Regions from separate parts of the Neptunomonas sp. XY-337 genome, predicted to be linked through region 3. Evidence: predicted binding sites of a transcription regulator. Region 3 holds the regulator's gene; each other region holds the start of a gene.
The links. The regulator sigma-54, encoded in region 3, starts transcription at its own class of promoters, with help from an activator protein. The targets are predictions, from matches to a motif close to TGGCACNNNNNTTGCTNT.

Region 1 (10,076 bases), on a different contig from region 3:
TCTCTAGTCGAGCCATTGCTAGTGCAAGATGCGGATCGGAGTAGTGTGACATCGCATCTGGATTGGGCGCGAGCGTAGAGCAGCGTCCCTCCCATACAGACCAAGCCTTTGCGGCTGCCATACGCTGAAGTTCATTTTCCGAGGTTAGCCGCTGATGATAGGCGTGCAGTAAGTTGTGTTGCTCCCCTGTTGGAATAGGCGCGAGAAAGTCTTGCCAGTAGTCGGGGAATATGCGGCTTGCACCCTCTTGATATAGCCAGTGAATATCTTGCTGGCGCGCTAGAAAAACGCCTCTCAGGATCAGGCCCAAGATTCGCTCGGTATGTGCTTGAGCATATAGAAGCGCTAGCGTAGCGCCCCAAGAACCGCCAAATAGTAGCCACTCATCCACACCTAGGTGAGTGCGAATGTGTTCCATATCTTCGATTAGGTGTGCCGTTGTGTTCGCTTGCAGAGATGCGTGTGGCTGTGAGCGCCCGCAGCCGCGCTGATCAAACAAAATGATGCGATACTTCTCTGGGTTAAAGAAGCTACGCAGGTCGCCGTTAGTTGAGCCGCCGGGGCCGCCGTGTACAAACAGTACAGGTAAGCCCTCTGCATTACCGCTCTCTTCAACGTACAGGGTGTGTCCTCCACCCACTTCGAGTGCATGTGTTTTATATGGCTGAATTGCAGGGTATAGCGGGCGCATGGTGTGTCTTCCTTTTCCTAAGTACAGCTAAAGTATAGGGTGCAGCGAAGGTCAGGCGCTATGTCTAGACGTAAAAAAAGCGGCCCATTGGCCGCTTTCTTATGCTCTCTTGTGCGTATTATTTTGCAGCACGTGAGGCGCGCTTACGCTCGTTCTCAGTGAGGAGCTTCTTACGCAAACGGATATGGTTTGGCGTTACTTCAACTAGCTCATCATCTTCAATGAAGTCGAGAGCTTGCTCTAGTGTGAAGCGAATCGGCGGCGTCAATTGGATGTTTTCGTCGGTACCAGACGCACGCACGTTAGTTAGCTGCTTACCCTTGATTGGGTTAACGGCTAGGTCGTTGCTACGGCTGTGGATACCCAGAATCATGCCTTCGTAGACTTCGATGTTCGGGCCAATACATAGACGACCACGCTCTTGCAAGTTGAAGAGTGAGTAGCCCAATGCTTTACCCGTGACCATGGATACCAAGACACCGTTGTTACGGAAAACAACTTCGCCTTCTTTCACTGGACCATAGTGGTCGAAAACGGATGTCATGATACCGGTACCTGAAGTCATCGTCAGGAACTGGCTACGGAAGCCGATCAAACCACGTGATGGGATCAAGAATGTCAGGCGGATACGGCCGGAGGAATCAACCTCCATGTTAGTCATATCACCTTTGCGCTTACCCAGCTCTTCGATGATTGCGCCTTGGTGCTCCTCTTCCACGTCGATCATTACGACTTCGTACGGCTCGTGGATTTCACCATCAACTTCACGTTGGATAACTTCTGGGCGAGAAACACCCAGCTCGAAACCTTCGCGGCGCATGGTTTCGATCAATACTGACAAGTGCAGCTCACCACGACCCGATACGCGGAATTTCTCAGGAGAGTCTCCCTCTTCAACGCGCAGTGCAACGTTGTGGATCAGCTCACGGTCAAGGCGGTCCTTGATGTTACGGCTGGTAACAAACTTGCCATCTTGCCCTGCAAATGGAGAGTCATTCACCTGGAACGTCATCGATACGGTTGGCTCATCAACCGACAGCGCAGGCAGTGCTTCAACAGCATCTGCATCACACAACGTATCGGAGATGTTTAGCTCATCGATACCGGTTACACAGATGATGTCACCAGCGCGAGCAGAGTCCACATCAACACGCTCAAGGCCTAAATAACCCATGATCTTTTGGATACGGCCGCTGCGGATGTTACCTTCACTGTCGATGATTTTAACTGGGTGGTTGAGGTTCGCTTTACCGCGCTTCACACGGCCCACACCGATAACACCGACATAGCTGTTGTAGTCCAGTGCAGATACTTGCATCTGGAATGGGCCATCAACGTCAACGTCTGGATGACTTACGTGATCAACAATCGCTTCGAACAGCGGCGTCATATCCTCGGCCATGTTTTCATGATCAGTACCAGCGATACCGTTCAGTGCAGAGGCGTAGATAACAGGGAAGTCGAGTTGCTCATCGCTAGCGCCAAGCGAGTCGAAAAGGTCGAAAACTTTATCGATGGCAGCATCTGGGTTCGCACCTGGGCGGTCTACCTTGTTCACCACAACGATAGGGCGTAGGCCTTGGTCGAACGCTTTCTGTGTTACGAAGCGTGTTTGCGGCATTGGACCATCGACGGCATCTACCAATAGCAGTACGCAGTCAACCATAGAAAGAACGCGCTCTACCTCACCACCGAAGTCAGCGTGCCCCGGTGTGTCAACGATATTGATATGGTAACCGTTCCACTCGATCGCCGTATTCTTCGCAAGAATAGTAATTCCGCGCTCTTTCTCTTGGTCGTTGGAGTCCATGATGCGCTCAGAGCCTTCATCGCGGCGGCCAAGAGTACCGGACTGTTGGAGAAGCTTATCAACCAGCGTCGTTTTGCCGTGGTCAACGTGCGCGATAATAGCGATGTTTCGCAAGTTAGCGATATTGTCGATCATAAATAGTGTTCTGACTTTTCTTTTGCAGGTTACCCGTGCATCACTGACCTTCAATGGTGCACAGCGTGTTTTGCGGTAGGGTTTAAGATGCGCCGCATTATAGCGGATCATTGCCTCACAAGCCCAGCGGTCTGTTCATTTCATCACCAATTTATTGCGTCTTTGTGTCAGAACGAGAATCAATACTTAGCGAGTTAGACCTTGTATTGAGAAGTTATTTGTTTGCGCTTGGAGTATCATGCCAAAGTGTGCCCCGCAAATGAGCGCTTAATGCACTTTTTTGGTGCGCGTTATGGCTTTTAAGCATCCTTTTGGTGCGATGTTTTGAGTGTGCTCGTTGTAAGTGTTTGATTTAGCGTTGCTTTAGAGTTGGCACAGTGGTTGCTAATAGACTATTAACGTTTAAATCACAGATTTCAGGACCGTCTTGAACGTGTCTGACAAATACGAAAAGTGGAGATAGCGAAATGTCAGAGATCACTCTGAAGTTAATCGAAGAGAACGATGTTAAGTGGGTTGATATGCGATTCACTGACACGAAAGGTAAAGAACAGCACGTTACTATCCCTGTTCATCAGATGGGTGACGACTTCTTTGAAGAAGGTAAAATGTTCGACGGTTCTTCTATCGCTGGATGGAAAGGCATCAACGAGTCTGACATGATCCTGCTTCCAGACGACAGCGCATCTGTTCTAGACCCGTTCGCTGAAGAGTCTACTGTTATTGTTCGCTGTGACATCGTTGAGCCAGCGACTGGCCAAGGTTACGAGCGTGACCCACGCTCTGTAGCGAAGCGCGCAGAAGAGTACCTGAAGTCTACAGGTATTGCTGATACAGCGATGTTTGGTCCTGAGCCAGAATTCTTCGTATTCGACGAAGTACATTTCCACAACGATATGAGCGGCTGCGGTTTCTCTGTATCTTCAGAAGAAGCGGCATGGTCCTCTAACCACAAGTTTGAAGGCGGTAACACAGGCCACCGTCCACGTGTTAAAGGCGGTTACTTCCCAGTACCACCAGTTGACTCTCTACACGATCTGCGTGGCAACATGTGTAACGCGATGACTGCAATGGGTTTGGATGTAGAAGTACACCACCACGAAGTAGCGACAGCGGGCCAGTGTGAGATCGGTGCTGGTGCAAACACGTTGGTTAACAAGGCTGACGAAGTTCAAGTACTGAAATACTGTGTACACAACGTTGCACACGCATACGGTAAAACTGCGACATTCATGCCTAAGCCAATCGTTGGTGACAACGGTTCTGGTATGCACGTTCACCAGTCACTATCTAAAGATGGTGTTAACCTGTTCTCTGGTGATGCATACGCAGGTATGTCAGAGATGGCGCTTTACTACATCGGCGGTATCATCAAGCACGCTAAAGCACTTAATGCTCTGACTAACCCAGGTACAAACTCTTACAAGCGTTTGATCCCAGGTTTCGAAGCGCCAGTTATGCTAGCTTACTCTGCGCGTAACCGTTCGGCTTCTATCCGTATCCCTTACGTAACGAACCCTAAAGCTCGTCGTATCGAGACGCGCTTCCCTGACCCAATTGCTAACCCATACCTGTGCTTCGCGGCATTGATGATGGCGGGTCTAGACGGTATCCAGAACAAGATCCACCCTGGTGATGCTGCAGATAAAGATCTGTACGACCTGCCACCAGAAGAAGCGGCTGAAATCCCACAAGTAGCTGCGTCGCTAGAAGAAGCACTAGCTGCGCTGGATGCAGACCGTGAGTTCTTGACGAAAGGCGGTGTATTCACTGACGACATGATCGATGCATACATTGCATTGAAGCAAGAAGAGTCTGACAAAGTGAACCAAACGACTCACCCAGTTGAGTACGACCTGTACTACTCTGTATAAGCGTTGCTAATAGAAAAAGCCTCCTTCGGGAGGCTTTTTTGTTTCCCGCAGATAACGGCCTATAACAGCAGCTTTTATTATGTGCACTATAATGGTGCATATAGGTTGCGTGAGCGATATTGGTGCGCTTCGGTGCGGTGTTTGAGCGCACCGTGCGCTGCAAAGGTTCGTATTTTGGGCGCTTGGAGGAGCTGCATGAGTTGGCTTCTTTTTTGCAGTTACTTTCAGATAGGCGCTATTGCATAGGCGCTGCTGTTGCTTAGAGAAGCTGCGACGGTGAGCGGCCTGAAATTATTCAGTCAAACAGTGAGTAAGAGAATACGTATGTTGACGTCTACGATGACTAAGCAACTACTCGATAATCAAGCAAGCAGTGTGATCTTGCTCGATAGTTCGCTCAGTATTCAGTACATGAACTCCTCGGCTGAAATGTTGCTAGCAGCCACATTGCGGCGTATGCAGAGCGCATCGATCACCGACTGGATCGCGCTCAACCCTGCTGAGTTGGACGCTATGCAGGCGACGCTCGAGAGCGGTCATGCCTACACACGACGAGAAGCCGAAATCATCAGTTCTGCGGGCGATACTCTTACAGTGGATTACAGCGTTAGTTGCATTCAAGAGCACGGTCAGCCGTTTCTCTTGGTTGAACTTCAAGCACGCGATCGTTTACGCCGTATTGAGCAAGAGAAAGAGATGCTCATGCGCCATGAAACGACGCGTAACCTTGTTCGTGGTATGGCGCATGAAATCAAAAATCCTTTGGGTGGGATTCGCGGCGCTGCACAGCTGCTAGAGGCGGAGTTAGATGATCCTGAACTGCATGAATACACACAGGTGATCATCGAAGAAGCAGACCGCTTACGTAACCTAGTTGATCGCCTTTTGGGCCCGCATAAAATCGCGCAGCGCCAACCACTGAATGTGCACTCCGTGCTGGAACGGGTCTGCACAATTGTGAAGGCGGAAGTCACCGGGCAGGTCATAATTGAGCGTGACTATGACCCCAGTATTCCGGAGCTGCTCGGCGATAATGAGCAGCTCATACAGGCTGTTTTAAATGTTGTGCGCAACGCAGTGCAGGCGATGCTGGAAAATAATATCCCTGCACCTGTACTAAAGCTGCGCACGCGTACACGCCGCCAAGTGACGCTCAGTGCAGAATCGCATCGTTTGGTGTGCAGTATAGAGATCATTGATAACGGCCCTGGCATCCCGGAGGAGATGGTTAAGAACATCTTCTTCCCGATGATCAGTGGCCGCGCTGAAGGGACAGGGCTCGGCTTATCCATCGCACAATCGATCATCAGCCAGCATCACGGCTTAATCGAGTGCCATAGCGAACCGGGCCACACCTGCTTTACGCTACTTATTCCTCTGGAGAGAAACGATGAAAACTAACGGAAATGTTTGGATTGTCGATGACGACCGCTCGATTCGCTGGGTGCTGGATCGTGCCCTCTCTAAAAGTGGTGTGCAGGTTAATGCTTTTGAAACGGCTGATGCGGTGATCAAGCAGCTTGAAACCCAAGTGCCCGATGCCATTGTGAGTGATATTCGTATGCCGGGCACTGATGGGTTAGCGATGCTCGAGCAGTTGCACACCTCACACCCTGATCTTCCAATTATTATCATGACGGCACATTCAGATCTGGATAGTGCCGTCGCCTCCTATCAAGGCGGCGCATTTGAGTATCTACCTAAGCCGTTTGATGTGGACGAAGCTGTGAGTCTTGTGCAGCGCGCCGTCGAGCATGCCCATGAAAAACGCAGCAATGCCGCAGCTGAGGACACACTCGATAACGCCGAAATTATTGGTGAAGCGCCCGCGATGCAGGAGGTTTTTCGTGCGATTGGGCGGTTATCGCAATCTAATATTACAGTGCTCATTAATGGCGAGTCAGGGACGGGTAAGGAACTTGTCGCGCACGCTTTGCACCGTCATAGCCCGCGGGCACAAGCCCCTTTCATTCCGCTGAATATGGCTGCGATTCCAAAAGACCTGATTGAGTCTGAGTTATTTGGTCATGAAAAAGGTGCTTTTACCGGCGCAACTGCAGCACGCCGAGGCCGTTTTGAACAGGCGGACGGTGGCACGCTGTTTCTTGATGAGATCGGTGATATGCCTGCGGATACACAAACGCGCTTATTACGCGTATTAGCCGATGGCGAATTCTACCGTGTGGGTGGGCACACCCCAGTGAAGGTGGATGTGCGTATCATTGCAGCCACCCATCAAGACTTAGAGGGGCTGGTAACAAGCGGACGCTTTCGGGAAGACCTTTTCCATCGTTTAAACGTTATCCGCATTCACATCCCTAAATTGGCTGATCGCAAAGAGGATATTCCTAAACTAGCACGCCACTTCCTGATGCGTTCTGCCGAAGAGTTGGATGTTGAGCCTAAGGTGCTGCGCCCAGAAACCGAAGCCTATATGAAAGGGCTGGCGTGGCCCGGCAATGTGCGTCAGCTTGAGAATACATGCCGTTGGCTGACTGTGATGGCATCTGGGCGCGAAGTGCTGATCGCGGATATGCCACTGGAGCTCTCCGAGCAGCAGGCAGCAGGTGATACCACCACGGGAAATTGGGAACAGTCCTTGCGCAACTGGGCAGAACAGCAATTAGCGACCGGCGGGAGCGGGTTGTTGGAAACTGCTGTACCTGCTTTCGAGCGCATCATGATTGAAGCGGCGCTCAAACATACTGGCGGCCGTCGCCGTGATGCTTCCGAACTACTCGGTTGGGGGCGTAATACCTTAACTCGGAAGATTAAGGAGCTCGATTTAGTCTTTGATAGCCCTGATGATGAGTGAATTTCGGCGCGTAATCTTTATACTATCGCCTGTTTCTAAAAACGCGCAGGTGGTTAATGTTAAACGTTGTTCTATATGAGCCCGAGATCCCGCCCAATACTGGGAATATCATTCGGCTGTGTGCCAACACAGGTTTCAATCTGCACTTGGTTGAGCCGTTAGGCTTTGATATCGATGATAAGAAACTGCGCCGTGCGGGGCTGGACTATCATGAGTTTGCTAACCTGCAAGTCCATGCATCATTGGACGCTTGCCTTGCGCAACTTCAACCTGAACATGTTTGGGCGCTGACCACCAAAGGCACGGTGTACCACTCTGACGTGGTATTTAAACCTGGCGATGTCCTGCTGTTCGGGCCAGAAACACGGGGCTTACCAGCGGATGTGCGTAATAGTTTGCCCGCGGAGCAGCGCGTGAAGTTGCCGATGGGGGCGCAAAGCCGCAGCCTTAATTTATCTAACGCCTGCGCCATCGTGGTTTATGAGGCGTGGCGACAGCTTGGTTACGAAGGCTCGGTCGACTAGTGTTTCATTTATCGATAGGCCGTCGACTCGCAGTTGCCGCATTGCTGACACTAACTTGGCAGCCCCTTTATGCCGACAATACCGTTGCGGGGGTTTGCGCTGCGGTTGGTAAGAAACTCTCGAGCGTCAGTGAGAAAGAGTGCTTGGCGCTTGGTTTTGCTCAGCCGCGGTTTTTCTCGGTAAATGGTCGAGCGATGCTTGAAAAACGCTTTTTAGCAGCAGAGTCAGACGCGCCGCGTGTACTATTTATTGGCGGTATTCACGGCGATGAGTACTCGAGCGTGAGTGTCACGTTCAAATGGCTGAATACAATTTCAGCACACCATAGTGGCCGCTACGACTGGCTCTTTTTTCCATTGGTGAATCCAGATGGGTTGCTGCGCAAAAAATCGACACGCGTCAATGCTCATAATGTTGATCTCAATCGCAACTTTGAACCTGCCAAGGGCTTTCCCAACGCTTTAAAACATTGGAAAACCCGTGCGAAAAAGCGCGCCCGTTACTACCCAGGCGAAACACCTCTGAGTGAGCCTGAAACGCAGATGTTGTTCCAGCTTATTGAGGAGTATCACCCTGATGTGATCGTGTCGGTGCACGCACCGCATGGCATTCTCGATTTTGATGGTGCGAGTGTCAAACCTCCGCGCCGATTGGGCCCTCTTTACCTGCGCCAACTAGGTACGTATCCTGGCTCGCTTGGTAACTATGCATGGTTTACCAAAAAGATACCGGTTATGACGATCGAGCTGCCCTATGCGGGCATCATGCCTAAGCCTAAAGATATTGATCGAATGTGGAATGATTTGGTGCGTTGGGTGGATAGAAAAGTGAAACCGAGTGCAGAAACACTTGCCGCAAGGTCAAAGCAAAAAAACACTGAGCTTGAGTAGTGATGTGATCGAGCAATAAAAAACGGAGCCTAGGCTCCGTTTTTTATTGGCACAGTGAGGCTTAGTGTTGTTCGCTCGCTTGTGCTTGCTGCTGCGCTAATTGCTGCGCGTACAATGCGTCGAAGTTTACTGGCGCTAGCATCAGTGGAGGGAAGCTTGCTTTAGTCACCAGCGAATCAACGGCTTCACGTGCGTATGGGAACAGTAGGTTAGGGCAGAACGCGCCTAGTGTGTGACCCATCTCTTGCTCGTTCATGCCGGCAACATGGAAGATACCTGCTTGCTGTACTTCAACCAAGAACGCTGTTTCGTCTTCGTTTTTCACTGTGACTGTTAGCGTCAGAACAACGTCGTAGTGCTCTGGGCTCAGTTGAGTGGTGCGCGTATTCATCTCCAGATTCACTTCTGGTGACCACTGCTTAGTGAAAACCTGTGGGCTGTTTGGCGACTCAAAAGAGACATCTTTTACGTAGATGCGCTGGATTGAGAATTGTGGGCCTTGTGGCTGCTCTGCTGCAGCTGCCTGATCATTTTCAGCCATTGCTGTTGTGTCCTTATTCTTGGTTCAAAAGGTTATCAAGTTTACCGGCGCGTTCTAGCGCAAAGAGGTCGTCGCATCCACCGACGTGAGTCTCTCCGATAAAAATCTGGGGTACCGTGTGGATACCTGCTCGCTCGATCATTTGCGCGCGAACATCAGGTTTGCCATCCACATTGATCTCTTCAAACTGCACACCTTTGTGCTGCAGCAGCTGTTTAGCACGCATGCAGAACGGGCAGTAGTCTGAGCTGTAGATTATCGTCTTCATCCTTTACGCCTTCTTTACGATTGGCAAGTTCTGGCCTTTCCATTCTGTGATGCCGCCTTGTAGGCGCATGACATTTTCAAAGCCAGCAGCTTTTAGCATCTTAGTAGCGCTGCCCGCAGTTTGGCCGATATTGCACACGACCACAACGGGACGTGCTTTGAACTTCTCCAGCTCAGATACGCGGCGTTGCAGGTCTGCCAGCGGGATATGCTTCGAGGCAGTAATGTGGCCTGTATCCCACTCTTTCTTCGTGCGTACATCAACGATGACAGCGTCTTGTTTGTTGATTAGCTGAGTTGCGATGGCGGGCGAAACGGATTTTCCTGCCTTTTGGCTCTCGTTCCACAGCAACAGAGCGAGGGTGAGCACCCATGCGGCAATGAGCATAAAGTGATTAGTCGCGAATTCAATAAACTGTTCCATTGTGATTCCTAAAGTCTGCCGCGGAGCTGGCATCGTTAAACTCGAGCGCAGATTATACAATGCTCGTGCGCTGTGCATAAGGGGAGCATTGGCCCGCACTGGTGT
Region 2 (10,076 bases), on a different contig from region 3:
CTCAACTCTTTACCCAGCAGCGGCGATAACAGCACACGGTTATAGCTACCGCCCGCTTCCTCGCCAAATACGCTAATGGCAAAGCGCTCAGGCGCGGCTTTTTGTAGTAGCTGCAGCAAGCGTCCACTCGCCATGCCATTACCGATGATAATCAGTCGTTGTTTCATTGCTCTTTCCAATAAAAAAGGCGCACGCACCACAGGCATTTAAACCTGTGGTGACGAACGCCTTTGTTCATCGCTGCCTAATTGTTATGTCCGAGGCTAACTAAAGCCGTGTTCAGTTCTTATTTTTATTGTGTTCGTTCTAGTTGTTTTAGGCGCTGTTATTATTTTTATATTGCGACTACACAGATCTTTAGCAGATGGTGTGCCAGATATTAAATGTTGTTATTTTTCAAATATTTAAAAAACAAAAAGGCCGTTCTAAACAGCAACCTAGGGCTGTTTTTGCACCCTTTCACACCATCGGTGCCATGATGGTGCAAACTATGCCGCTTGCTCCGTATCGTCGTTCGTTTGATTTGGTGTCAGCGCAAGGGTAACCGCCGCACCTGACGCGGGTTTAGTGCTTTGTTGCGCATCGGGGGAGCGCTGCTTCTCGTAGAGGAACTTCAGTACCTGATGACGATATTGGTTGTACTCGGGGTTATCTGCCAGCGCGATGCGATCACGCGGTCTCGGTAGATCGATATTAAGAATCTCGCCCACCGTTGCTGCAGGCCCGTTAGTCATCATGACGATACGATCTGAGAGTAGGACCGCTTCATCCACATCGTGGGTGATCATAATAACGGTGTTGTTGAGGTCAGCCTGAATCTCCATTAACGAGTCTTGCAGATGGGCACGTGTTAGCGCATCCAGTGCACCAAAGGGTTCGTCCATCAGCAGCACCGTTGGCTGCATCGCCAATGCTCTGGCGATACCAACCCGCTGCTTCATCCCACCCGATATTTCGTCGGGCCGTTTATCAAGCGCATGGTCCATATGCACCAATGCGAGGTTATGCTCAATCCAGTCGCGCATTTCCGCTTTATTCATCCGCTTACCAAAGACCTGCTTCACCGCTAACTCAACGTTCTCATAGGCATTCAGCCAAGGCAGCAATGAGTGGTTTTGGAACACCACAGCGCGCTCTGGCCCCGGTGAGTTCACCTCTTTACCGTCGAGCAAACAGCCACCTTCCGTGGCTTGGTAAAGACCTGCAATAATATTCAGCACGGTGGATTTGCCGCAGCCAGAGTGGCCAATCAGGGAGACAAACTCCCCTTTGTTGATCGTCAGATTCACATTACTCAGTGCTTTAAACGGTCCATTTGGGGTTGGAAAGTCGATATCAACTTGGGTTAGTTCAAGGTGTTTCGGAGGCTGAGACATAACCTTTCTCCTTTTAATTCAGCAACATTTTCAGCAACGGTATTAGCGCAGCACTGCACTCTTATCCCACGACACTTTGCGTTGCAGCATCAACATACAGCGGTCTAATAGGAAGCCGATCAAACCGATCACCAATACAGCCACCATAATGCGGCCTAGCGAGTTTGAACTGCCGTTTTGAAATTCATCCCATACAAATTTGCCAAGGCCCGGATTCTGCGCCAGCATCTCAGCAGCGATCAGTACCATCCAAGCAATACCCAATGACAGACGCAGGCCAGTGAAGATCATGGGAATCGCAGAGGGCAACACGATTTTCATCACATGAGTGAGCCAGCTAAGACGCAGTACCTGCGAGACGTTTTGTAAGTCTTTACTGATTCCCGAGACACCCACCGCCGTGTTCAATAAGGTTGGCCACAAACAGCACAGCGATACCGTCACCAACGAGGTGATAAAGGACTTCGCGAACATCGGGTCTTTACTGACATAAACCGCACTGACAACCATGGTTACTAGCGGCAGCCACGCCAATGGAGAGACCGGCTTGAAAAGCTGAATCAGTGGATTAAATGCGCTATACAAAGTCTGATTAAGTCCGATAACGATGCCAGCAGGAATCGCAATCAGTGAAGCGAAAAAGAACCCTGCCATCACAGTGACTAGGCTCGTTCCGATCTGATCAAAGAAGGTCGGCTTGCCGGTGTATGGTCGGACTTTAATCACCGCATCAGGGTTTTTCGCCAGTTTTTTAGCATTGCGCTGCTCTTGGCGCTCATAGAAGGCTTGCTCTTTTTGGCGCTCGCGCTGATGTTCACCAATGAGGTTGGTCGCTTGTTGATAGACCGCAACAGGGCCTGGAAACGTGCCCAGCGATGTGTGGATATTTTTAGCGCCAACCTCCCAAATAAATAGAAAGAGGAGTAAGCCGATCAGCGGAATCACCAGCTGTTTACTCTGTTGGGCGACAAAAGCCATAGAATCAGACACGCGGTGGCTTAATGTTGAGGTACTCATAACAGGTTTCCTTTTGGGAACAGGAAACGCCCGACAGACGGGCGCTGACGATTAATTATCCGATAGCAAGACCTGCTCACCTTTCAGGCCAATTTTGAACTGCTGCAGGTAAGCGTTTGGCTGAGTGCCGTCGTAAACGATGTTGTCGATGAAGTGGGTTTGCGGTGCTCTGAAGCCATCTTCCGTTGCAAAGTCAGGGAACATGCTCGCATCCATTTTGCCCTCTTCGATAAGCGCTTGGGCCGCTTGTGCGTAGATATCAGGGCGGTACACCTGCTTAGCAATATCCATGAACCATTGGTCAGATTTCGGCTCAGAGATCTGTCCCCAACGACGCATTTGCGTTAGATACCAGATGGCATCGGAGTAGTATGGGTAGGTGGCGTTATAGCGGAAGAAGACGTTGAAATCGGGCACGGCGCGCTTGTCACCTTTCTCGTATTCAAAGGTGCCCGTCATTGAGTTGGCGATAACGTCATAGTCTGCGCCGACATACTCAGAGCGCGAGAGGATCTCAACGGCTTCAGGGCGGTTAGCGTTGTCATTATCATCCAGCCATTTTGCCGCACGGATCATCGCTTTCACGACGCGAATATGTGTGTTGGGATTTTCATCAGCCCAGTTCTTAGCGACACCAAAAACCTTCTCTGGGTTGTTCTTCCAGATCTCGTAATCGGTGACCACCGGTACACCAATCCCTTTAAATACCGCTTGTTGGTTCCAAGGTTCACCAACGCAGTAGCCATAGATAGTACCGGCTTCCATTGTGGCAGGCATCTGCGGCGGGGGCGTCACGGACAACAGCGCATCGGCATCAATAGTGCCTGAAGTATCGCCTTTATGCGGAGCATAGTAGCCCGGGTTGATTCCGCCTGCGGCCAGCCAGTAGCGCAGTTCATAGTTGTGAGTAGAGACCGGGAAGACCATCCCCATGTTGAAGGGCTTACCCTCCTCTTTATATTTATCCACAACCGGTTTCAGTGCATCCGCTTTGATCGGGTGCAGCGGTTTACCATCTTCACCCTTAGGGACGTGAGGCTTCATCTGGTTCCAGATATCGTTCGATACAGTGATCGCATTGCCGTTAAGATCCATACTAAACGCAGTGATGATGTGCGACTGCGTACCAAAACCGATCGTCGCACCCAACGGTTGTCCTGCAAGCATATGCGCACCATCAAGCTCACCATCGATCACCCGATCAAGCAGCACTTTCCAGTTTGCCTGAGCTTCCAGCGTTACGTAGAGGCCCTCATCCTCAAAATAGCCCTTTTCATAAGCCACCGCCAAAGGCGCCATATCGGTCAATTTAATAAAACCAAACTTGAGATCTTCTTTTTCTGGTTCGCCGATCTCGGCCCACACAGCACCGCTTGCAATTACCGAACCTAGCGCGGCCGTTGCGACCAACTTTGCCATTCCACGTTGTTTAGGTTTAAACACGATCTAACCCTCCAGCTAAAAAAAAAGGCGCTGACATACCTCCGAAGAGGATAGTCAGGCGCCTTTGCCTATACGCTAATAATGAGCATGATAAGATTGTAACGTTTTACCGTTGCTAGGTAGCTAGCAGGCTACGTGCCAGAAATTAAAAAACATTTAATAACAACAGTTTAATAAAAAACCAGCAGCATTTTGTCCTATTTCATGCTTTAGCTGGTGCACAACAACAAGCCAATTTTCTGCACCGGTGCGCACTCATGGTGCATTGCACAAAGTGCTTATCATTGCGCTGCCCGTAGCCTTTGATCGATTACCGCAGGTTCACACCATAACGTAAAAAGATCCTCTCGATAGACGCTCGATACCAGCGCTTGAGCATCAGCGGGCAAGGCACTCAACTGCTGACAGCGCATCATCTGCTGCAACAAAAACTCCCCATGTTGCAAACTCGGCCGGTTTACCTCACGCCCAGAAAAACGCTGCTCTAAGGTGCTCAGTAACGCCACAGAACGCAGTTGTTGCGGGCTAGCATCCAGATAAGGAGGTAAAGCTAACCAGTTGAGTAGCGTGTCCCGATGTTCTGGCAGCCCAATCCACTGGCACGCTTGATAAATAGCCTGCGTCATCGCCCGATAGGTATTAGGATGGCACCGCGCCCATTCGCTGGTAACCCCGAGAACTTTCTCCATATGCGCTCCCCATAGCGTGTAACTACTCACGAGCAGCTCACCAGCACCCTCCTGCACCGCTAGGCTGTTCCATGGCTCACCCACACAGTAGCCATCGATGTCGCCGCGCTGTAATAGACTGAGCATCTTGCCAGGCGGTGCGGCAATTAACTCCACATCACGGCCAATCTCTATCTGATGCTGCGCCAACCAGAAGCGCAGCAAATAGTAGTGATTCGAGAAGGGATAGACCGTGGCGATAATGGGGCGGTAACCAAGCTCGGCTAACATCGCTTTAAAGGCTTTCCCTTGTGCGTGTTGATCCTCCCCAGGCTCGCAAGCCATGTTGAGTCTGCGTTGTAGCGCGCTTGATAGCGTAATCGCGATACCATTTTGGCTCAGTACTAAGGGGGTCTCCATCTTTTGCGGTTTGCCATTGAGTCCCAGTGTCGCCGCTAATGGCAGCGGAGCAAGCATCTGCGCACCGTCCAGCAAACCGTAGCTCACCTTATCGCGTAGCGATGCCCACGAAGACTCTTTACTCAACACCACCTGCAACCCCTGCTGGCGGAAAAAGCCCTGCTCACGTGCCACCACTAACGGGGCACAATCCGCCAGTGCCACAAAGCCTAGTTGCAGTTCGGTTTTTTCCAGTGCATCTATTGTTACCATGATCTGCTCCTAGGTCGTCTTTAGAATGTCAATTACGCTCGCTGCAACGTCGGGTAGCTTTTGACCCCGATCCATCGCGAGTTTACGCAGTGTTTTAAACGCTGCTGCTTCGTCACAGCCCTGATGCTTCATCAATAGCCCCTTGGCCTGTTCAACCACTTTGCGCCCAGCTAACTGTCCTTTGATCTCCGCTAGCTCCTCACGCAGTGCCGCGTGAGCACTAAAGTGGGCAATAGCGGTATCGATAATGGCCGTCACTCGATCGGGCTGGACACCGTCAGCGATATAGGCACTCACGCCTGCATTAATAGCCGCGGCCATCGTTTGGTGGTCGTTCTGCTGCTCGGCAAAAAACACGATGGGACGCGGGTTTTCGCGGCTCATCATCGCCATACTCTCGAGCGTATCTCGATCAGGCGAGTCCATATCGATAATGACGATATCGGGCTGCTCCTTAGCAACTTGCTGATTCAAGCTAGCGATATCGGCGGTGTGACAGATAACGCGGTGCCCTTGCTGGTGCAGCGCTAACGTCAGTTGCCTGATCCGCTGTGCGTCACCATCAACGAGCAACACTCGTAAATTCACTCTTTTACCCATAACGAGCCCATCTTTATTTAATCGTAAGGGCTTTGAGCAAATCCCGTTCCACCTCCGTAGCTGGCATACGCTTTGCTGGTGATCACGTAAGAAGCGTCACGAGAGGAGCCCCTCCTACGCACTGGCGCGTTGACCTTTCGGTTGGAGTTGCACACAAGAACAGGTATTGCAGCGGCCTTTTGTAAGCGCTGGGCAGTACCGCCTGAATAGGCCAATAAATGGGAGAGACTGATGAAGAATAAAACCACCTGCCCTTACTGCGGTGTGGGCTGTGGCGTAGTCGCCGATGTCCAAAACAACCATGTTGCTAGTGTGGCAGGCGATACCTCTCATCCGGCCAATTCAGGAAAACTTTGCGTTAAGGGCTCATCACTGGATAAGGTGCTCGGCGCTACCGGCCGTTTAACTCAACCGAAGGTGAATGGTGTCACCACCGACTGGGACAGTGCGCTGAATGAGGTCGCTGAACAGTTGTTACGCACTATGATGACGCACGGGCCCGACGCGATTGCCTTCTATCTATCGGGGCAGTTACTCACCGAAGACTACTACGTCGCCAATAAGCTGATGAAAGGCTTTATCGGCAGTGCAAATGTCGATACCAACTCACGCCTGTGTATGTCATCGGCCGTGGTTGGTTACAAGCGGGCTTTCGGTGCCGATGCGGTGCCGTGCAATTACGAAGACTTAGAGCGCGCAGACCTGTTGGTGCTGGTGGGCTCAAATGCAGCATGGAATCACCCGATTCTCTTTCAGCGAATGCGCCACGCGAAAGCACAACGCCCTGAAATGCGTATTGTTGTAATCGATCCGCGCCGCACGGCCACGTGCGATATTGCCGACCTACATTTAGCCATACAGCCCGGTACAGATGTACTGCTCTTTACGGGCCTACTGGCCTACCTAGCCAAACACGATGCTCTGGATGAGACCTTTATCAAGCAACATACCGAGCAGTTCGACGCGGCACTCAATATCGCTAACGATACCGCTGCACACCTACCCAGCGTGGCACAAACATGCGGTGTCGAGCTTGCCGCGCTTGAACAGTTTTATCAGCTATTTTTGACGCACCATAAAGTGGTGAGCTTCTACTCGCAAGGCGTTAACCAATCTAGCCAAGGCAGTAACAACGCCAATGCCATCATCAATTGCCACCTCGCCACTGGGCGTTTGGGCTATGCAGGCGCCGGTCCCTTCTCAATCACAGGGCAGCCCAACGCAATGGGTGGGCGGGAAGTCGGCGGTTTAGCCAACCAGTTAGCCGCGCATATGGAGTTCAACGAGCAAGATGTCGATCGCGTGGGCCGTTTTTGGGGCGCTTACAATATGGCCACCCAAGAGGGGCTAAAAGCGGTGGATATGTTCGATGCGGTGGCGAGCGGGAAAATCAAAGCGATCTGGATCATGGGCACCAACCCCGCAGTGAGCTTGCCCAAGTCCGATGCAATCTGTGCAGCACTGAAGCAGTGCCCGCTGGTGATCGTATCCGACTGTATCGCCCACACTGACACGCAGGATTATGCGGATATCTGTTTACCGGCAACCGGCTGGAGTGAAAAAGATGGTACGGTGACCAACGCCGAACGGCGCATATCCAGACAACGTGCGCTGCTGCCACCCCTCGGAGAAGCAAAGCCCGATTGGTGGATCATCTCCTCCGTTGCCAAGCGCATGGGCTTTTCACACGCGTTTGACTACAAGAACCCAAGGCAGATATTCACCGAGCATGCAGCGCTATCGGGGTTTGAGAACCACGGCCAACGCTGCTTTAACATCAGCCAACTCGCTCAGTTAAGTGATCACGAGTACGAGCACTTAACCCCTATTCAATGGCCTGTGACATCGACGTCTCCAACAGGCACCGCGCGCCTTTTTACCGATCATCGATACTTCACGCCATCCCATAAAGCGCGCTTCATACCCACTAGCCAACACGCTGCCGTACAACAACCCACCTCCGAACTCCCCTACATCGTCAACACAGGGCGTATTCGTGATCAATGGCACACAATGGCCATTACCGGCCGCGCTGAGGGTTTGTTTCAGCACCGCAGTGAACCCTTTATCGAGATCGCCACTCAAGATGCGATCAAAGAACAGATCAAGACCGGCGATCTCATTGAGCTGCGCCACCCACAAGGGGTTTATATTGCGCGGGCGCAGGTGAGCGACGATCAACGCGTAGGGGAGCTCTTTGCCCCGATCCACTGGAACCGCCAATTTGCCAGCCAAGGCAATATCAGCAACCTCATCGAACCGGTTGTCGACCCCTACTCAGGACAGCCTGAGTCCAAGCATGGTCGCGCGGCATTAAAGCCATTTACTGCACAGTGGCAAGGCCTCTTGATGGTGCGTTCTGGTTGTAAATATCAGCCCACAACCGGCTATTGGGCGCGGGTACCGAAAGCCGCTGCCAATCAGTACTACTTAGCCGATCAGCAACCGCTGGATGCCACCATCGCAGCACTATCGGCTCAGCTGAGCCCCGCTACCAGCGTGATCGAGAGCAGCGATAACGATATCTATCGAGCCGCGGCTGTAAAAAATGGGCAGCTAGAATGGCTGCTAGCGGTACTCCCCTATGATCAAATTCCCCCCACCGACTGGCTGGCAGAACAGTTCGCGAAACCTCAGCTCACTCACGAAGAGGAACAGTGGTTATTGAGCCTCAGCGGCGGGAGCCAAGACGATAGCGGCGCGATGATCTGTAGCTGTTTTCAGGTTGGCGCAAACGCGATCAAAAACTCAATTGAAGCAGGCTGTAAGGACCTCGATAGCCTCGCGGCTCAGCTTAAGTGTGGTTCCAACTGCGGCTCCTGCATCCCGGAACTGAACCAACTGATCGCCGCGGGCTAAATCGTTTCAAGTGCGGATATCTGCTATCTTGATAACAACACCTGCCTTAAAACAGGGTGACCCAAGGAGCCGCGCTTGCGAAAAACTGTCATTAAAACACTGTACCTAATCGCCGGAGGCTTCTTTGTGCTGCTGGGATTGGTAGGTGTGGTATTGCCGCTGCTTCCTACAACCCCTTTTTTACTGGTGGCGGCCTTTTGCTTCTCGCGTAGCTCCGAGCGCTTACATCAAGCCTTGCTCAATAACCGCTATGTAGGCCACTTAATTCGCGATTGGGAGCAGCATGGCGTGATCCCATTAAAAGCAAAGATTCTGGCCACCAGCATGATGATTATCATGGTTAGCTACCCGCTCATCTTTCGCGATTTCCACCCGGGCCTCAAGGCAGCAGCCGGCGCAACTGTGATTTTTGCGCTGGTTTTTGTTTGGAGCCGCCCCTCACAGCCAGCTAAACAATCCACAACCTAAGCCACAACCCACGCCGCAACTAACACCATGGTGCATAAGCTGTTATCATCGGCTGCTGTAGTTGATTCACTAACCAACACCGGAGGATTTGATGATTGTAATTATCCCTGCCGGGTTGCAGGCTGCGGGTATTTAACTCGCCCATAACGCCTCTCCCGGTTGCTAAGCCGGGGCTGCCAATGCCCCCTGACGATATGCTTAAACAGCGTAGGCACTGTTGTGCCTGGGGTAATTATGACTACGATCTATTCTCTGTCCCAATTGGGATGGTCAGCATTTTTTCAACAACAACTCTCCCTTGATGAGTGGCAACACTACCGCCCGGCAAGAGTCGCCGCGCAACACCGATCTCACTTTGAACTCCTGACTGAACAGGGCCACATCAACCTTGCCGTCAGCTCACAATTACCAACCATCACCGTTGGCGATTGGCTACTGCTCGACTCAGAAGATCAGGTATATCGCGCGCTAACGCGGCTATCAGAATTCACTCGCAAAGCCGCGGGTCGCCAAGCCTCGTTACAGTATCTTGCAGCGAATGTGGATACCGTGTTTATCACCTGCTCGCTTAATGAGGATTTCAACCTTAATCGGATCGAACGCTACCTCGCACTTGTTAAGGCTGCCAATGCCGAAGCAGTGGTCGTGCTTACCAAAGCCGATCTTTGTGATAATCCAGCGCACTACCAAGAGCAGGTACAACAACTCGATGCTTTATTGCTTGTAGAGACGGTCGATGCACGCAGCAGCACATGCATCGAGGTGTTGCGGCCGTGGTGCAAACAGGGAAAGACCGTCGCATTTTTCGGCTCTTCAGGCGTGGGGAAATCCACGTTGGTCAATACACTCAGCGGAGTCGATCAGCAAACCACCGGTGCGATACGCCAGAATGATGGCAAGGGACGCCACACCACCACATCACGCTCACTGCACCCTACGCGCTCTGGCGCACTCATCCTAGATACGCCAGGCA
Region 3 (10,076 bases):
GTGGACCCATGGGGTGAAGTGTTAGCGTGTTGTAGCGAGCAAGGGGAAGAGGTGGTTGTGGCTCGTTTAAGCGCGCAACGTCTGACCGAAGTAAGAGAGCGAATGCCGGTGCTGGCGCACCGGCGCGATGCGTTTATTTAGACTCTTCTAGCTCTCGCAAGTACTTGAACAGTTTTTTAGCTGTTGCGGGTGGCTTGTTCTGGCTCGCTTCTCTTTGTGAATTGCGCACTAATTGGCGTAGGTGCTGAATATCGGTATGTGGATACTCGGTTAAGATCACGTCCATCATCTGGGCTTCGTTGGCGATCAGACGGTCGCGCCACTTTTCAAGTTTATGAAAAACTTGGTTGTGTTCCTTTTTCGTCACGTCGAAGCGGTCGATTGCTGCTTGTACTGCTTCGCCATCTTCATGGCGCATAAGCTTGCCGATGTACTGCATCTGGCGGCGCAGCGCACTGCGGGCAGTTAAGCGCTTGGCTTCATCAATCGCTGCACGCAGAGAATCGTCGATGGGGAGCTTGTCGAGCTGGTCTGGGCGTAGTTCTACCATGCGCTCTCCCAGCTTCTGTAGTGCCTCTACATCGCGCTTGCGCTGCGAGCGGCTGACCCAGTTCTCGTCCTCGTCGTGGTCATGATTGTCAAAAAGATTATCGTTCATATGTTATCCGTAGAAATAAGTGGCGAGGCCAAGAAAAGCTAAAAATCCTACCACATCAGTGATCGTGGTAAGTAGTACACTACCGGCAAGTGCAGGGTCTATACCCCATGCTTTCAGTATAAGCGGTAGCAAAGTTCCAGCGAGGGCTCCGGCGACTAGGTTGATGACTATCGCCATGCCGATAACCATACCGATTGTTGTATCTTGAAACCAGTAGATGGCAACGCTGGAAACAACAACAGCCCACAGTATGCCATTTAACCCACCGACTAAAAGCTCTCGATTTAGCAGCCATCCGGCGTTTGAACGCTCGACATGGCCGAGTGCTTGGCCACGTATCACCAGTGTGAGTGTTTGGCTACCGGCGATGCCGCCCATTGATGCAACGATCGGCATAAGTACAGCGAGGGCCACCACTTGGTCGATAGTAGCTTGGAACATGCCAATCACCGCTGAAGCGAGGAGAGCAGTGATGAGGTTGATACCTAACCAAACGGCGCGGCGACGCGTTGTTTTCATTAAGGGTGCAAAGGTGTCTTCATCTTCATCAAGACCCGCCATGCTCATGAGTGAGTGGTCGGCATCTTCACGAATAACGTCTACCACGTCATCGATGGTGATACGGCCTACGAGCTTGCCCTTGGTGTTGACCACGGGAGCGGATACAAGGTCTTGCTGCTCAAAGAGTTTAGCAACCTCGTCATCAGGCATATCGGCAGGTATCGGCTCGATATCGGTGTTCATGATTTCACGAACGGTGATATCAGGGTCTGAAACCAGAAGTTTTGTGAGCGGGAGGATACCGATGTAGGACTCTTTTTTACGACTGATGACAAACAAGCTATCGGTCATATCTGGAATCTCATCGTGACGACGGATATAGCGAAGCACTGTCTCAACCGTGATATCTGGTCTGACAGTGACGGTATCGGTGTTCATCAAGCCGCCAGCAGTATCCTCGGGGTAGGCGAGAATCTCTTCGATACGCTCACGGTTTTGCTCGTCCATGATTTTTAGCAGCTCACGAGTTACCGTTTCAGGAAGCTGCTGCAGCATGTCGGCGAGGTCATCGGTTTCCAAAGATTCAGAGATCTCGAGAACCCGATCAGTATCCATTGTGGCTAGGATATCGGCTTGTATATCGTCGGCGAGGTGTTGAAGGACTTTGGCTTCATTCTCGTGATGTACCAGATTCCATAAAATTTGGCGCTCCTTTGGAGGAGACTTTTCGAGTAGATGAGCAACTTCAACAGGGCGCAGGGTTGTGTTGAGTGTGAAGCGAACCTGCTGAAAGGCACCGCTTTCAAGCGCTTTGTTTAGTTTATCTAATGCTGCTGTTGTATCTTCGCGCATCCGCACACCCTCGGTTGACGAGTCAGTCCATCAAGATGTGCAAGTATAACCTATTGAAAAGCAAGCTTCAGTATTCGCGAAGACGAGTATTACTCTTCTTCATCGAAGCGATTGTTGATCAATGTCTCGATTGCTTCTAGCGCTTGAAGCTCATCACTGCCTTCGGCGCTGACGAGCAACGTGGTGCCTTTGCTTGCTGCTAACATCATAACGGCCATGATGCTTTTACCGTCGACCTCTCTACCGTCTTTATTGAGGCGGATATCAGCAGAAAAACGCGATGTGGTATTGATCAGTTTGGCTGCCGCGCGTGCGTGAAGACCGAGTTTATTGATAATCGTAATCTGTTTTTCAACCAACCGAAGTTCCTCTTTGGGTTGTCGTCACTTAGTTGAGTTCGCGGTGACGAATGCTGACATTATCCATTATGCCACTGAAGTGGCTATAGAGTTGCTCTGCAACGTAGACGGACCGGTGCTGCCCGCCGGTACAGCCGATCCCAATAGTAACGTAAGAGCGGTTGTTTTGGGTAAAGCTAGGCAGCCACTTCTCGAGATAAGCTTTGATATCGTCAATCATAGCGTTAACGTCGTCGGAGTCTTGTAAAAACAGTTGTACTGGCTTATCGCGACCCGTGTGTTGGCGAAGCTCTGGCACCCAATAAGGGTTCGGCAGAATACGCATATCATAAACAACGTCTACATCCATAGGGACGCCATGCTTGAAACCGAAGGATTCAAATTGTAATGAGAGCGCCTGATCTTTACGTTGCGCAACGCGCAGCTTAACAGTGTCTCTGAGTTCGTATAGCGATAGACGCGTTGTATCAACACGTATATCTGCCAAATCGGCTATTGGGGAGAGCAGGTTGTGCTCAAAATTGATTGCATCTGATAAGTTATCAACACGGTCAGCCAGCGGATGGCGGCGGCGCGTTGAGCTGTATCGACGTAGGAGTGTTTCGTGAGAGGCGTCAAGGTAGACCATCTCAACACTGATCTCGTTATTACGCTTAACTTGATGCCAGATATCGGGCAGTTTTTCTAGGTTGCTGGACAGGTTACGGGCGTCGATACAGACGGCAACCCGCTTGAGTTGAGCATCATCATCAGTGATGTGAGAGATCAGTTCCGGGAGTAACTTGGCTGGAAGGTTGTCAATGCAATAAAAACCAACATCTTCTAGTGCCTGTAATGCGGTACTTTTTCCTGAGCCTGAGCGGCCACTGATGATTACCAGTTTCATGGTCTTTGCTCAATTAGTTGAAGGTGGACTCCAAAATCTGCATCAATTCCGAATCGCTTGCGGCGCTGCGCATTTTGTTACGATTATCCTCTTTGCTGAACGCTTCGGCGAGTGCGCCAAGGGTGGCAAGGTGCTGATCACACGCATCCTCGGGAACCAACAAAAAAAACATCAGGTCCACTGGGCGGTTGTCAATCGCATCAAAGTCCACCGGAGTTGCTAAGCGGACGAACACACCGACGGCTTCTTGCAGACCGGGGAAACGGCAGTGGGGTATCGCTACCCCATCGCCGATGCCGGTACTGCCTAACCTTTCCCTGTTAATTAATCCTGAAAATACTGCTTCTTCAGCTAGGTCGCTGTGCGATTGGGCGAGATGCTCGCTGATAATCTCAAGCGTCCTTTTTTTGCTGCCACCCTCTAAGTTGTTAAAGACTCGATCAGATGACAGCAGGGATAAAATTGACATGTTAGGCAGATCTATTCGTTATTTGTGACTTTTCATTTTTTCTTTGTGCTTAATGATTTGACGGTCAAGTTTGTCCGTTAAACCATCCAGCGCAGCATACATATCTTCGTGCTCATTCGCAGCAAAAATTTCACCGCCAGCAACGTGCATATTCGCTTCGGCCTTTTGGCTCTGCTTATCGACACTCAGGGTCACCTGTACGTTGGTGATGTTATCAAAATGGCGCTCCAATTTTTCAAACTTTGTATGAACATACTCAGACAGTGCTTCAGTAAGTTCTACGTGATGACCTGTAATGTTAATTTGCATAGCTATCTCCTTTACACAACAGCAGATGTGCTGTTAACAGAACTCATTAAACCAAACGCTTTCGCTCATTAGAAGGCGCGATTCCCATCGCTTCTCTATATTTTGCGATCGTTCGGCGCGCTACTTGAATACCTTCTTCATCCAGAAGTTTGGCAATCTTGTTGTCGCTTAGAGGTTTGGCTGGGTTTTCAGCTGCAATTAGCTTTTTGATGACAGCACGAATGGCTGTAGAGGAGGCTGCACCTCCGTCACTGGTATTCACGTGGCTTGAGAAGAAGTATTTCAACTCAAAAATGCCCCGTGGAGTATGCATATACTTTTGGGTTGTTACTCGGGAGATGGTTGACTCGTGCATCTCGACCGCTTCGGCAATATCGTGCAACACCATAGGCTTCATTGCCTCTTCGCCGTGCTCGAAAAAGTCCAGCTGCCGCTCAACAATCTGCTGCGAGACTTTTAGCATGGTTTCATTGCGGCTTTGCAGGCTTTTAATAAACCAACGTGCTTCCTGAAGATGATTCTTGAGATACGTGTTATCGGCGCTGCTATCGGCGCGCTTGATAAGGCTTGCGTACTCGGTGTTGATTTTCAGTGTCGGCGAGGCATCGTTATTGAGCCGTACCGTCCACTCACCTTTTACTTTTTCCACAAAGACGTCGGGTATCACGTATTCAGCGGCAGTATTGGAGATATAAGCCCCCGGCTGAGGGTTGAGTGACTGAATAAGCGTGACTACGGCTTGTAATTGTGGCTCTTTCAAGCGCAAACGACGCATTAACTGGCGATAATCATGCGTCCCCAGTAGGTGTATATACTGGCGGCATAGCGTTAGTGCTTGAGCCAAAAGAGGCGGCTTTTCTGGTAATTGCTCCAATTGAATGGCAAGGCACTCGCCCAAATCCCTTGCTGCAACACCGGGAGGATCAAACTGTTGAATGCGTTTGAGTACTGCCTCAACTTCATCGAGTTCACTTTCCGCAAATTGCTCGGGTTGCGCTTTTTGTAGATGCTCTAAAATATCTTCGGTGGAGACGCGCAGATAACCAGCGCTATCGATACCATCAATGATGACTTCGGCAATCGCGACATCCGTTTGGCTCATTGGTGTCAGGTTGAGTTGCCATTCCAAATGATCTTGTAACGTCTCTTCGGAGGTGTCGTTAGACTCCATGAAATCATCGTCACGACTAGCCGCGCTGCTGGAACCGCTGCTTATTTGATAAGTGTCGTCCCACGATGAATCGGTGGCCAGCTCCTCAGGAATATCGTTGCTCCACTCCTCCTCAAAGGCAGGTTCAGCGTCTTCACTCTTGGCGCTAGCTTCTGCTGTTGCTTGAGTGGTCGCATCTTCACTGGGGGTGGTGAGCTCTTTAGATTCTGTTTCTGCCGCTGAGGCGTCGCTTTCTTCGCCTGTTTCTAGCATCGGATTACTCTCCAATGCTTCTTGGATTTCGTGCTGTAGGTCCAGGGTTGATAGTTGTAGCAGTTTGATCGCTTGCTGCAACTGGGGGGTCATCGTGAGATGTTGCCCCATTTTAAGCTGTAAAGATTGCTTCATAATTTTGTAGAACTACTCCGAAACAGCAAGATCGTCACTTAGAGTCTAAAGGTATCCCCAAGGTAAGCAGCTTTTACCTGTTCGTTGGCGAGAATGTCTTGCGGTGAACCGTGAGCAAGAATCACTCCTTCACTAACAATATAGGCCTTTTCGCAGATATCCAATGTTTCTCGTACATTGTGATCGGTAATGAGTACGCCGATGCCTCTGGATTGCAGGTGTTTAATTGTCTGCTTGATATCGTTCACAGAGATAGGGTCGACGCCAGCGAAGGGCTCGTCTAGCAATATAAAACTTGGCTCTGAGGCGAGCGCTCTGGCTATTTCGACACGTCGACGTTCGCCACCAGATAGTGCCATCCCTAGGCTATCGCGCAGATGACTTATATGGAACTCTTCTAAAAGGCTCTCGAGCTTTTCACGCCGTTGCGCAGCTGACAGTTCAGGACGCATCTCGAGAATGCCCATCAGGTTGTCGTGAACGCTAAGCTTGCGAAATATTGACGCTTCTTGAGGGAGGTAACCGACACCGCGACGTGCGCGCTCGTGCATGGGCATCGCTGTGACATCGTCGTTATCGATACGAATAGCGCCGTTATCGGCACCAATTAAGCCCACGATCATGTAAAAACAGGTGGTTTTACCAGCCCCGTTGGGGCCCAGTAAGCCCACGATTTCGCCGCTTGCTACGTTGAGTGATACATCGATAACGACACGGCGCTTTTTATATGATTTGGCAAGATGCAGCGCTTCGAGTTGTTTAGTCATCCGCTACTGCTTTCCTTTGGGCTGAATCACCATCTGAACCTTACCGCTGCCGCCATAGGCGTTTACGACAGCTTTATCCATCTGATACACAATCCGCTCGCCGGTGAAGTTGTCACGTGCTTGTTCCACGCGTGCTTGCCCTTTGATCGTAACGGTTTGCTTCGCTATCTCGTAAACCATGCTGTTGCCAAAGGCATCTGTGATGGGCTTATCCTGTGTTGGCTGCTGACGAAAGTTAGCAGGTTTTCCGGTGGCAACGATGCGACTCACGTCCCCATCTTTGCGAAACAGCTCAACGCGGGCAGCGTGAATCTCCATGGAACCTTGCTTCATCACCACATTGCCTGTGTAGATTGTGGTGCCGCTCTGCTCATTCATTTGCGCGCTATCTGCACTGATATGAATCGGTTGATCACGGTCTGTTGGTAGCGCGACGCTCTGCTGGGTGAGCAGCAAACCGATGATGACAAGTGCCACGCTATTTTTTATCAACATGAAATGTACCTTCTACGTTTGAATGTAGCTCGGAAATTTGCGTATTGTAATCGACAGTCATGCCTGTTGCTGTAGTAATGCTTTGGCCCGAGCGAAAGGTGACAGGCGCAGAGGTCTCTGCGATACCGCGCTTATGGTGTAAGGTCAGGCGAGAGGTATCTAGCTGTGTACTGTCGTTGTCCGCAGGATTATGCGTTACTGTTACGGCCTCTTCAAGCAGCAGCTTATCTTCGTTATCGAATAACGTCCCCTTTTCGCTCTGGGCGCTAATCTTTGCATTCGCTTTGAAAACCGTGATCTCTGGCTTTGCCAGCTGGGCTTGCAGCTGCTTTGGGTAGTGCTCAAGAGAAGTTGCGTGTAACCGCTGAACAAGCCGCCCGTCGGTGCCAAATTCGCGCGCCGTGGTGTCACGCATAAAATAGTCCACACCGGAAGAAACAACGGTCGCCGCTTGATCGCTCTTTTGGTCTGAGTCACTAAATGCCCAGTAGAGAAAGAGGGGAGTTAGCAGCGCGACGGCTGCAATCAGCTGTATTCGGTTACGCGTTGAGCTGAGCACTTAAAGGAATTCCTCGTAAAGTGCATCGAGTTTGCCCTGTGCCTCTAGGATGGCTTCACAAAACTCGCGTGCAGCGCCAAAGCCGCCGGTACGTGTTGTGCACCAGTCAGCGTGGTCTTTAACAAAGTGATGCCCATTCGGCACCGTCACACCAAACGCAGCTGCGCGAATGGCCGATAGATCGGGTAAGTCATCGCCAATGTATGCTGTCGTCTGAGCAGTATGGCTCGTTTCTTGCCACAGGCTTTCAAGCGCCACTAACTTGTCTTCTCTGCCTTGATAGAGGTAGGTTATGCCAAGCGACTTAGCGCGTAGTTCAACTTGAGTGGACTTTCGACCAGTAATGATGGCGGTCTCAATGCCTGCTTTTTGTAGCATCTTGATACCTAAGCCATCGAGCGTGTTGAACATTTTGACCTCTTTGCCATCTGGCAAAAAGTGTAGGCCGCCATCTGTCATGATGCCGTCCACATCAAATACCGCTAATGTTACGCCAGCGGCGCGTTGGCGCAGGGCAGGATGAGTCACGCGTTGCATTAGATTACTCCGGCTTTCAGCATGTCGTGCATGTTTAAAGCCCCAATGGGCTTTTGCTGTTCATCGCAGACAATAAGGGCATTAATTTTTTTCGACTGCATTATCTGCAGTGCTTCAGCTGCGAGTAGTTCGCCAGAAACAGTGGTGCATTGGTGCGTCATAACGCTCTCGATCATTGTCGATTTTAGATCCACGCTTTGATCCAGCGTACGACGCAGATCACCATCAGTGAAGATGCCGACAAGCGCTCCGGAGCTGTCGACAACCGTCGTCATACCTAGTTGTTTTTCTGATACTTCAATCAGCGCTTTGTTGACCGGCGTACCAACGGTCACTTTGGGGACTTCGTCGCCGCCATGCATAACGTTTTTTACCTTCAAAAGCAGCTTTCTGCCAAGACTTCCACCTGGGTGCGAGAACGCAAAATCTTCAGCACTAAAGCCTTTTGCTTCGAGCAGAGCGATGGCGAGTGCATCGCCTATTACAAGCTGCGCCGTCGTGCTGGATGTGGGGGCAAGCCCTAGTGGGCAGGCTTCAGTATCAACACCAATATCAAGATTAAAGTCAGCTTCCGTGGATAAAGTTGACGTTGGGTTTGCTGTGATACTTATAAGTGGCGTTGCGATCCGCTTAAAAAGCGGGAGTAGCGTCAAAATCTCGCTGGTCTCCCCTGAATTGGAGAGGGCGATGACAACATCATCAGCCGTGAACATTCCCATATCCCCGTGGCTAGCTTCACCCGGGTGAACGAAAAAGGCCGGCGTGCCCGTGCTGGCGAGCGTTGCGGCAATTTTGTTACCGATATGGCCAGACTTGCCCATGCCCGTAACGATAATTCGGCCCTTGCAGTTCAACATAGCAGCGCACGCTTGCTCGAAGTGCGTATCTAGGCAGTTGATAAGGTTGCTGACCGCTTCCGCCTCTAGCTCTATCGTGCGTCGGGCGGAAGTTAAAAACGATTTTGTTGTGCTCATAGTCATCTTTTAAACCCTATAACGACGCAGAGTATAAGGTATACATATAGCCTCCATAGGCGACGGTAAGCAATCCCCCCTCCCATCGGCTAACGCGCGGAGGGCGCTGGATAATACAGAAGATAAGCAGGGCTATCGTGATACCAAGCATCATCATATAGTCCCGATTAAATGCGATCGCTTCAATAGAAATAGGTTCAATAAAGCCAGGTATGGCCATTACCGCTGCAAGGTTAAAAATATTCGAGCCGACGACGTTGCCTAAAGCGATATCATGGTGGTTCTTCAGAGCGCTCGCCACGGATGCCGCGAGCTCAGGTAGGCTGGTACCAATAGCGACAATAGTTAGCCCGATAACAAGCTCTGATACGCCAAACGCGGTTGCGACTTCAACGGCACCCCACACTAGCATTCGCGAGCTGATAACCAATAGAGCAAGGCCGAAAAAGAGCCAAAACAATGATTTAGCCATACTCATATCAGGTATATCTTCTGAGTCATCAGCGATTTGGTCTTCTGCCGTCCCACCTTTTTGAAATTGGTTAAATAGGTACAGAGCAACCACAAGCGCTATGGCAAGTAGAATGCCATCCACAAGAGATAGGTGCAGATCGTAAAGGGTATAGCCTGCTAGTAAAGTGATTACTAGCAGGAGTGGAATCTCTTTTCGCAGCACTGCTGACTTAACAGGTAACGGCGCAATCAATGCTGTAATACCCAACACTAGGCCGATATTCGCAATATTTGATCCTAATGCATTGCCAACGGCTAGGCTGCCTGCGCCATTAACTGAGGCCATCAGCGATACGATAATTTCTGGCGCGGATGTGCCAAAAGATACAATGGTGAGGCCGATCAGCAGAGGGGACATACCGGAGTTTTTTGCCGTCGCTGCTGCACCCGCCACAAAGCGGTCGGCACTCCAGACGAGTATCACAAGCCCGATCAGTATCGATATGGCCGGCATCAACAGGGGAAACGAGGAAAGTTGCATGGTGATGAAGAGTTCCAATGATGAAAGGCGCCTATTAAATCAGATCGAAATTTCGAAGCAAGTCGCGTATTGCCCGTAGTTTGAACACGCTGATAATGGCACATGATAGATGGGCTTTTGAAAAAGCTCTGTATTGATTCTAACTTAAATTGGAATTT

Region 1: the regulator sigma-54 is predicted to act here: its motif matches at 3,007-3,024, upstream of glnA (glutamate--ammonia ligase).
Region 2: the regulator sigma-54 is predicted to act here: its motif matches at 5,838-5,855, upstream of E4L36_RS09235 (nitrate reductase).

The regions. Positions count from the first base shown of each region.
Region 1 covers NZ_SPLL01000011.1:24,431-34,506, reverse strand. Annotated here, with positions in the region: gene pip (prolyl aminopeptidase) at 1-691, opposite strand, end outside; gene typA (translational GTPase TypA) at 810-2,636, opposite strand; gene glnA (glutamate--ammonia ligase) at 3,104-4,510, shown strand; gene glnL (nitrogen regulation protein NR(II)) at 4,835-5,911, shown strand; gene ntrC (nitrogen regulation protein NR(I)) at 5,901-7,325, shown strand; gene trmL (tRNA (uridine(34)/cytosine(34)/5-carboxymethylaminomethyluridine(34)-2'-O)-methyltransferase TrmL) at 7,382-7,849, shown strand; gene E4L36_RS17615 (M14 family zinc carboxypeptidase) at 7,849-8,739, shown strand; gene secB (protein-export chaperone SecB) at 8,801-9,280, opposite strand; gene grxC (glutaredoxin 3) at 9,294-9,548, opposite strand; gene E4L36_RS17600 (rhodanese-like domain-containing protein) at 9,552-9,971, opposite strand.
Region 2 covers NZ_SPLL01000003.1:442,683-452,758, forward strand. Annotated here, with positions in the region: gene nirB (nitrite reductase large subunit NirB) at 1-167, opposite strand, end outside; gene E4L36_RS09210 (ABC transporter ATP-binding protein) at 489-1,376, opposite strand; gene E4L36_RS09215 (ABC transporter permease) at 1,419-2,354, opposite strand; gene E4L36_RS09220 (CmpA/NrtA family ABC transporter substrate-binding protein) at 2,445-3,812, opposite strand; gene E4L36_RS09225 (CmpA/NrtA family ABC transporter substrate-binding protein) at 4,118-5,176, opposite strand; gene E4L36_RS09230 (ANTAR domain-containing protein) at 5,186-5,776, opposite strand; gene E4L36_RS09235 (nitrate reductase) at 6,008-8,635, shown strand; gene E4L36_RS09240 (YbaN family protein) at 8,711-9,103, shown strand; gene rsgA (ribosome small subunit-dependent GTPase A) at 9,338-10,076, shown strand, end outside.
Region 3 covers NZ_SPLL01000002.1:172,112-182,187, forward strand. Annotated here, with positions in the region: gene E4L36_RS04415 (carbon-nitrogen hydrolase family protein) at 1-141, shown strand, start outside; gene yjgA (ribosome biogenesis factor YjgA) at 134-658, opposite strand; gene mgtE (magnesium transporter) at 662-2,011, opposite strand; gene E4L36_RS04430 (HPr family phosphocarrier protein) at 2,101-2,370, opposite strand; gene rapZ (RNase adapter RapZ) at 2,399-3,256, opposite strand; gene ptsN (PTS IIA-like nitrogen regulatory protein PtsN) at 3,270-3,725, opposite strand; gene hpf (ribosome hibernation promoting factor) at 3,744-4,034, opposite strand; gene E4L36_RS04450 (RNA polymerase factor sigma-54) at 4,081-5,592, opposite strand; gene lptB (LPS export ABC transporter ATP-binding protein) at 5,631-6,359, opposite strand; gene lptA (lipopolysaccharide transport periplasmic protein LptA) at 6,363-6,854, opposite strand; gene lptC (LPS export ABC transporter periplasmic protein LptC) at 6,838-7,413, opposite strand; gene E4L36_RS04470 (HAD hydrolase family protein) at 7,414-7,950, opposite strand; gene E4L36_RS04475 (KpsF/GutQ family sugar-phosphate isomerase) at 7,950-8,924, opposite strand; gene E4L36_RS04480 (calcium/sodium antiporter) at 8,941-9,918, opposite strand.